DNA from 3 places in the Shewanella algidipiscicola genome. Region 2 is predicted to be linked to each of the others. Evidence: predicted binding sites of a transcription regulator. Region 2 holds the regulator's gene; each other region holds the start of a gene.
The links. The regulator NrdR, encoded in region 2, represses ribonucleotide reductase genes. The targets are predictions, from matches to a motif close to AAACACNANATNTNGTGTTT.
Positions count from the first base shown of each region.

Region 1: the regulator NrdR is predicted to act here: its motif matches at 1,472-1,491, upstream of nrdA (class 1a ribonucleoside-diphosphate reductase subunit alpha).
Region 3: the regulator NrdR is predicted to act here: its motif matches at 1,198-1,217, upstream of nrdD (anaerobic ribonucleoside-triphosphate reductase).

Region 1 covers NZ_OXJV01000016.1:146,982-149,257, reverse strand. The annotation lists gene nrdA (class 1a ribonucleoside-diphosphate reductase subunit alpha) at 1-1,334, opposite strand, end outside; gene DN599_RS10945 (HAD hydrolase-like protein) at 1,932-2,276, opposite strand, start outside.
Region 2 covers NZ_OXJV01000001.1:1,111,439-1,113,714, reverse strand. The annotation lists gene glyA (serine hydroxymethyltransferase) at 1-840, shown strand, start outside; gene nrdR (transcriptional regulator NrdR) at 963-1,427, shown strand; gene ribD (bifunctional diaminohydroxyphosphoribosylaminopyrimidine deaminase/5-amino-6-(5-phosphoribosylamino)uracil reductase RibD) at 1,465-2,276, shown strand, end outside.
Region 3 covers NZ_OXJV01000001.1:645,193-647,468, reverse strand. The annotation lists gene rssA (patatin-like phospholipase RssA) at 1-151, shown strand, start outside; gene DN599_RS02865 (hypothetical protein) at 321-1,019, shown strand; gene nrdD (anaerobic ribonucleoside-triphosphate reductase) at 1,280-2,276, shown strand, end outside.

The sequences.
Region 1 (2,276 bases), on a different contig from region 2:
GGCAGTGCAATTTCTAAACATAAGTTAGATTGACGCACTGGGGCTACTTTTGAGTCGAATGGGCTGTGAGTATTGCAGTGATCGACGTTTTGAATATAAATACGGCCAGTAGAAGCACGCTCTTGCATCATTAACGCAAATAGCTCAACGGCTTTAATCTGTTTCTTACGAATGCTGTCATCGGCTTCATACTGCAGATAAAGACGTTCAAACTCGGCTTGATCTTCAAAAAACGCATCATACATGCCAGGTACGTCAGATGGGCTGAATAAGCTTATCATGCCACCTTGGATCAGGCGCTGATACATCAACTTATTGATCTGAACCCCATAGTCCAAATGACGAATACGGTTATCGTCAACGCCACGGTTGTTTTTCAATACCAGCAGTGATTCAACTTCTAAATGCCACATAGGGTAGAAGAGGGTCGCTGCGCCGCCACGAACGCCGCCTTGTGAACACGACTTAACCGCGGTTTGGAAATACTTATAAAAAGGTAAGCAACCCGTGTGAAAAGCTTCGCCGCCACGAATTGGGCTACCTAGCGCACGAATGCGACCAGCATTAATACCAATGCCGGCACGTTGTGATACGTACTTTACAATGGCCGACGCTGTGGCATTGATTGAGTCTAAGCTATCACCACATTCAATCAGTACGCACGAGCTGAACTGACGCGTAGGGGTACGCACACCCGCCATGATGGGGGTGGGTAGCGAGATCTTAAAGGTCGAAGTCGCATCATAGAAGTTTTTTACATAATCTAGACGCGTCTCTCTTGGGTACTTGGCAAACAAACATGCCGCAACCAGGATATATAAGAACTGGGCGCTCTCATAAATCTCATGGCTAACCCGGTTTTGTACCAAGTATTTGCCTTCGAGCTGTTTGACGGCAGCGTAAGAGAAGTTCATGTCGCGCCAGTGATCGATATGCTCATCAAGCAAATCAAGCTCTTCGCGAGTGTAGTCACTAAGAATGTGATTATCGTATTTGCCCATCTCCACTAGCTTAACGACATGATCATACAGCTTGGGTGGTTCAAATTGACCATAGGCTTTCTTGCGCAAATGGAAGATAGCTAAACGAGCAGAGAGAAACTGATAATCAGGTGATTCTGGCGAGATTAAATCTGCGGCAGCCTTAATAATGGTTTCATGGATTGCTTCAGTTGGAATCCCATCATAAAACTGAAGGTGAGAACGTAATTCCACTTCAGAGACAGAGACATTTTTTAGTCCTTTTGCCGCCCAAGTGATCACTCGGTGGATCTTATCGAGATCGATAGTTTCACGTTCGCCACTGCGTTTAGTGACTTGCATAGTGCTGTTCATTGAAGATAAGCCTTGATTAAATATTGCGGTCAAATGAGTTGAAAAAAAACACGCAACGTTTCCCTGTCAAAACAATCGAAAAGTTAACGAAAAATACCCAAATACAACTTAGGTTATAGTGGCTTCGATCGTCACTCACACACAATATATGGTGTTATATAAAATATAGGATACAAGATAGTGAGGTTGGCGACATTTTGCAAGTGAGATTTCAGGGGACAAGTTGTGGATATCTTGGGGGTAAAAATTAGGGTTAGTAATGGCTAACCTTTAAGCCTTGTTTTCAATTATGCTTGCTCGTTTGAAGTCACTTTTGAGCGATCAAATTTAAACGAATAGAACGCTAGTTATATCATCGATCGTGGCGATCGTTTATTCATCACTGGACTTAAGGTTGCGATCCTAGCACTGTTAATATTGCTCAATCCGTTTCAAAGTAACAGCTTACTAGCAATGATAAAGTGACACTGCAGAACAACATTTCATTGAAACGCCGTTAAACTCATGGCTGATTTTGTTAAATCAGCGCCAACAAACCGCTTTCCAATAAACTGTTTATATTGCGATTAATGCGATTTGCTAGCTATAACGGTTAGTTTACGCGTAGTGGCTTACAGAAGCCTGAGTCATAAAATCGATAATGGCTTGCGGTTTATCAAAGCGCACTTGGTGCGGCCAATGAGTAGGATTATCATCTGCTGCAATATAACCCCACATGGCAATAGCGCCAACCATGTGGCTATTTTGCGCCGCTTCAAGATCGCGCCGTGCATCACCTATATAGATGATGTTATGTGCATGGCAGCCCAGCTGTTGTGCTGCTAACAGCATAGGCGCTGCGGCAGGTTTACCTTGGGTGGTAGTGTCGCCGCTGATAACGCTGCTCATATAATCGATAAGGGGCTGTTGCCCTAAGCGCAGTGTGGCTAATAAAGGGCGGGC
Region 2 (2,276 bases):
TACAATGCCGTGCAGTACGGTATCGACGAAACCACAGGCAAGATTGATTACGCCGAAGTTGAGCGCCTTGCCGTTGAGCATCAACCTAAGATGATCATCGCCGGTTTCAGTGCTTACTCTGGCATTATCGATTGGGGCAAGTTCCGCGAAATCGCAAACAAAGTTGGTGCTTACCTGTTTGTCGATATGGCGCACGTTGCAGGTCTAGTGGCTGCGGGTATCTATCCTAATCCACTGCCACATGCACACGTGGTGACCACCACAACCCATAAGACTCTGGCTGGCCCACGTGGCGGCTTGATCTTGTCGGCTTGTGATGATGAAGATATTTACAAGAAGCTAAACTCTGCGGTATTCCCTGGTGGCCAAGGTGGCCCATTGATGCACGTTATCGCGGCTAAAGCGGTGGCGTTCAAAGAAGCATTAGAGCCTGAGTTTAAAACGTACCAAGAGCAAGTGGTTGTTAACGCGAAAGCGATGGCAAACACCTTTATTCAGCGCGGTTATGATGTAGTGTCTGGCGGTACCGATAACCACCTATTCCTACTTGATTTGATTGCTAAAGATATCACAGGTAAAGACGCTGATGCTGCACTTGGTCGTGCCAACATCACAGTGAACAAAAACTCAGTGCCTAACGATCCTCGCTCACCTTTTGTGACCTCGGGTCTGCGTATTGGCTCGCCAGCGATCACTCGTCGTGGCTTCAAAGAAGCGCAAGCGGTTGAGTTAACGAACTGGATGTGTGATGTGCTCGATGACATCAACAACGAAGCTACTATCGAGCAGGTGAAAAACCAGGTACTTGATTTGTGCGCTAAGTTCCCCGTTTACGGTTAACCTTAAGGGTTAAATCAGGTAAACTTCGATGGCCGCTATTATAGCGGCCATTTTTGTATCTCTCAGTTGGCTTTTTATGTATGCCAACCGATCTGTTTAAGTGCTTTTATGCTGGAGGCTCAATGTATTGTCCGTTTTGCAGCGCAACCGATACTAAGGTGATCGATTCTCGCTTGGTTGCCGATGGCCACCAGGTTCGCCGTCGCCGTGAATGCCTTGAGTGCCATGAAAGATTCACCACTTTTGAAGGCGCCGAGTTAGTCATGCCACGAGTGGTTAAGCAAGACGGTAGTCGCCAGCCATTCGATGAAGAAAAGCTGCGCGGCGGCATGTTACGCGCAGTCGAGAAACGTCCGGTATCTATGGATGAAATTGAGCAGGCACTAAGCAAGATTAAGTCGACACTGCGCGCCACTGGCGAGCGTGAAGTCACCTCTGAGATGATAGGTAACTTGATGATGGACCACTTGGTCAACCTCGACAAAGTCGCCTATATCCGTTTCGCTTCTGTGTATCGCGCCTTTGAAGATGTGTCCGAGTTTGGTGACGCCATTGCGAAACTGCAGAGTCCTAAGTCGCCCAAATAAACCGATTATTAATCATTAGATTGCATGGATATGGCACATGGTGTGGTCAAAATTCGATATTGAAATGATGGCAAAAGCCATTAAGTTAGCGCGTCAAGGGCGCTATACCACTCGACCCAACCCTAGCGTGGGCTGTGTTATCAGCTTGGCAGGCAAGGTAGTCGGCCAAGGTTATCATATTGCCGCGGGCGGCCCCCATGCCGAAGTGCATGCACTGCGTATGGCTGGCGAGCAAGCCCAAGGAGCAACCGCCTATGTTACTCTAGAGCCGTGTAGCCACTATGGTCGTACCCCGCCGTGTGCACAGGCATTAATCGATGCGCAAGTGGCGCGAGTAGTGGTGGCGGTAACCGATCCTAATCCGCAGGTGTCTGGCCGGGGGATTAAGATGCTGCAGCAAGCAGGCATAGAGGTCGATATCGATCTGCTGCGTGATGAGGCGGCCGCGCTGAATCAAGGCTTTATGAAGCGTATGGCGACTGGATTACCTTGGGTGAGCATCAAGTTGGCCGCCAGTTTAGACGGTAAAACGGCGTTGTCCAATGGCACATCGAAGTGGATAACCGGTGCCAATGCCCGCCGCGATGTGCAGCGAATGCGTGCGCGTCATTGTGCGGTGCTAACTGGCATCGATAGCGTATTGCAAGATGATCCCAGCATGAATGTGCGCCATCAAGAGCTCGGTAGCCTAGCCGATTCACTGCCTGCTGAGCTGTTAAAGCAGCCATTGCGGGTGGTGCTCGATAGTCAGGCTCGGCTAGGGAGCCAAGCAACATTACTGGCCATTCCATCACCTATCTTATTGGTGTCTTGCAGGCCTTATAGCCCGTCGGTACAGGCCTCATGGCC
Region 3 (2,276 bases), 470 kb from region 2:
TCTGTTGATCACCCCTAATGTTGCCGATATCGGCACCATGGAGTTTCATCGCGCGAACGAAGCGATAGAGGCGGGTGAGCAAGCGGTTAAAAAAGTGGCTCATATTATCACCACTGTGCTCGAAGAATACCCAGAAACCCCCGGTCGCTAATGATTAGGATTAGCGTTGTCAGATAATGTGAGGGGCTTGACTGAGTTAGTATGCCGCGATGAAGGATTCGATGAGACGCTAAGTTGATCGAGTCCCTAAACCTGTTTTTAAAAGCGGCCTAGTTTTTGCTTTAACATGATATCGTTTAGCAGTCGTCGACATTTTGACAATGAATCCAATCAGTCAGCTTCCAACAACCTCTAATTCTCAACAGGTAACCGACGCCTATGGTGGCGTGCTTAAGCATCAAACTCAAGGCGCGAATGCACCGGCCGACACGGTAAGCTTAGGCGAGCGAACTCGTCCGGCGCAAACAAACGGTAGCGCGATCGCCCAAGAAGAGGTGTCATTATCGCCTCGGGCGCAGCGAGCCCAAAAAATTGAGGCGATGGCAGACGACTTCTTCAGTGCTGGTGCGTTTAGTATTAATGATATTCCTAAGCTTATACAGCGGTTACATCAAGATGGTATCCTGTCAGATAGCCAACTAAACCGCTTAAGCTCAGCAGGATTTGAGATCCCAGAGCCCAATGATGCGCCGCAATCACTGCTGAACTTTATTGACAGTAAGCAAGAGGGATTAACGCAATCGGAGCCCGATCAGGCGCTACATAAAATGCTCGATGATGCCAAAACCGTGCTTAATAACATGGACGGTATAGATGGTGCGTTATACAGCCAAACCGCCGCCCGGGTTTCGGCTCAGTTAACTGTGTTGATCAACGCCGACACTAATATGCCCGCAATGGACAAAGAGCAATGGCAGGGGTTGAAATCGACCATGCAATTGGCCGCTTCTATGGGAAATTCACAACAATCGAGCGGCCAGTTAAACAGTTATTTAGCGCTATCTAAGCGACTTACGTAATTTACTAACACTTACTCACAGCTTGTCCCGACTTTTTACATTATCTAGCCTTGTTTCGATGTTCGGTCAAGGTCACTTTTTGAGATAAGTGGCCTAGTTGGCAGTAATCTTTTGTCGCTAAATACCATCGGTAAAACCATGATCTGGATCAAGGTACTTCGAGTGACTTTGTAGCCTAATACGCTACATATTGTGCTTAAACGTTTTATTGGCACTATATATGGTGTCATTTTGAACGTTACTTGAGGAGATATTAAACAATGCCAGTAGTTATTAAGCGGGATGGTTACCGCACGCCTTTTGACGAAACAAGGATCAGAGACGCTGTAGTTGCCGCTGCAAACTCAGCAGGTATTGATGATGTTACCTATGCGACTCAAGTAGCGCGACAAGTGAGTCTCGTCATGGCCGATATGGCCGAAGTGGATATCCACGACCTGCAAAATGCAGTCGAAAATCAACTAATGGAAGGACCCTATAAGGCCTTAGCACGCGTGTATATCGAATATCGTCATGATAGAGATATTCATCGAGAGCAAAGCAGCCGACTTAATCGTGATATTCGTGGTCTGGTTGAACAAAGTAATGCAGCTTTGCTTAACGAAAATGCCAATAAAGACTCAAAGGTGATCCCCACCCAGCGCGATCTGCTCGCCGGTATCGTGGCCAAGCATTATGCGACTCGCCATATTTTACCCAAAGATGTGGTGTCGGCCCATGAAGCGGGTGAGATCCATTATCACGATTTGGATTACGCACCTTTTTTCCCGATGTTTAACTGCATGCTAATTGATTTAGCCGGTATGCTGACTCATGGTTTTAAGATGGGCAATGCCGAAATTGAAACCCCAAAATCGATCTCCACGGCCACGGCAGTGACGGCACAAATTATTGCTCAGGTAGCAAGCCATATTTATGGCGGCACTACCATTAACCGCATCGATGAAGTGTTAGCACCATTTGTGGCTAAAAGCTATGACAAACACTATCAAGTGGCCTTAAAGTGGGGCATTACAGATGCCAAAGCCTTTGCCACCGCGCAGACCGAAAAAGAGTGTCACGATGCGTTCCAGTCATTGGAGTATGAGGTCAACACCTTACATACTGCTAATGGACAAACACCATTTGTGACCTTTGGCTTTGGTTTAGGCACCTCGTGGGAGTCGCGATTAATCCAATCCTCAATGATGAAAGTGCGGATGGCTGGGTTGGGTAAAAATCGCAAAACGGCAGTGTTCCCTAAATTGGTGTTTGCGA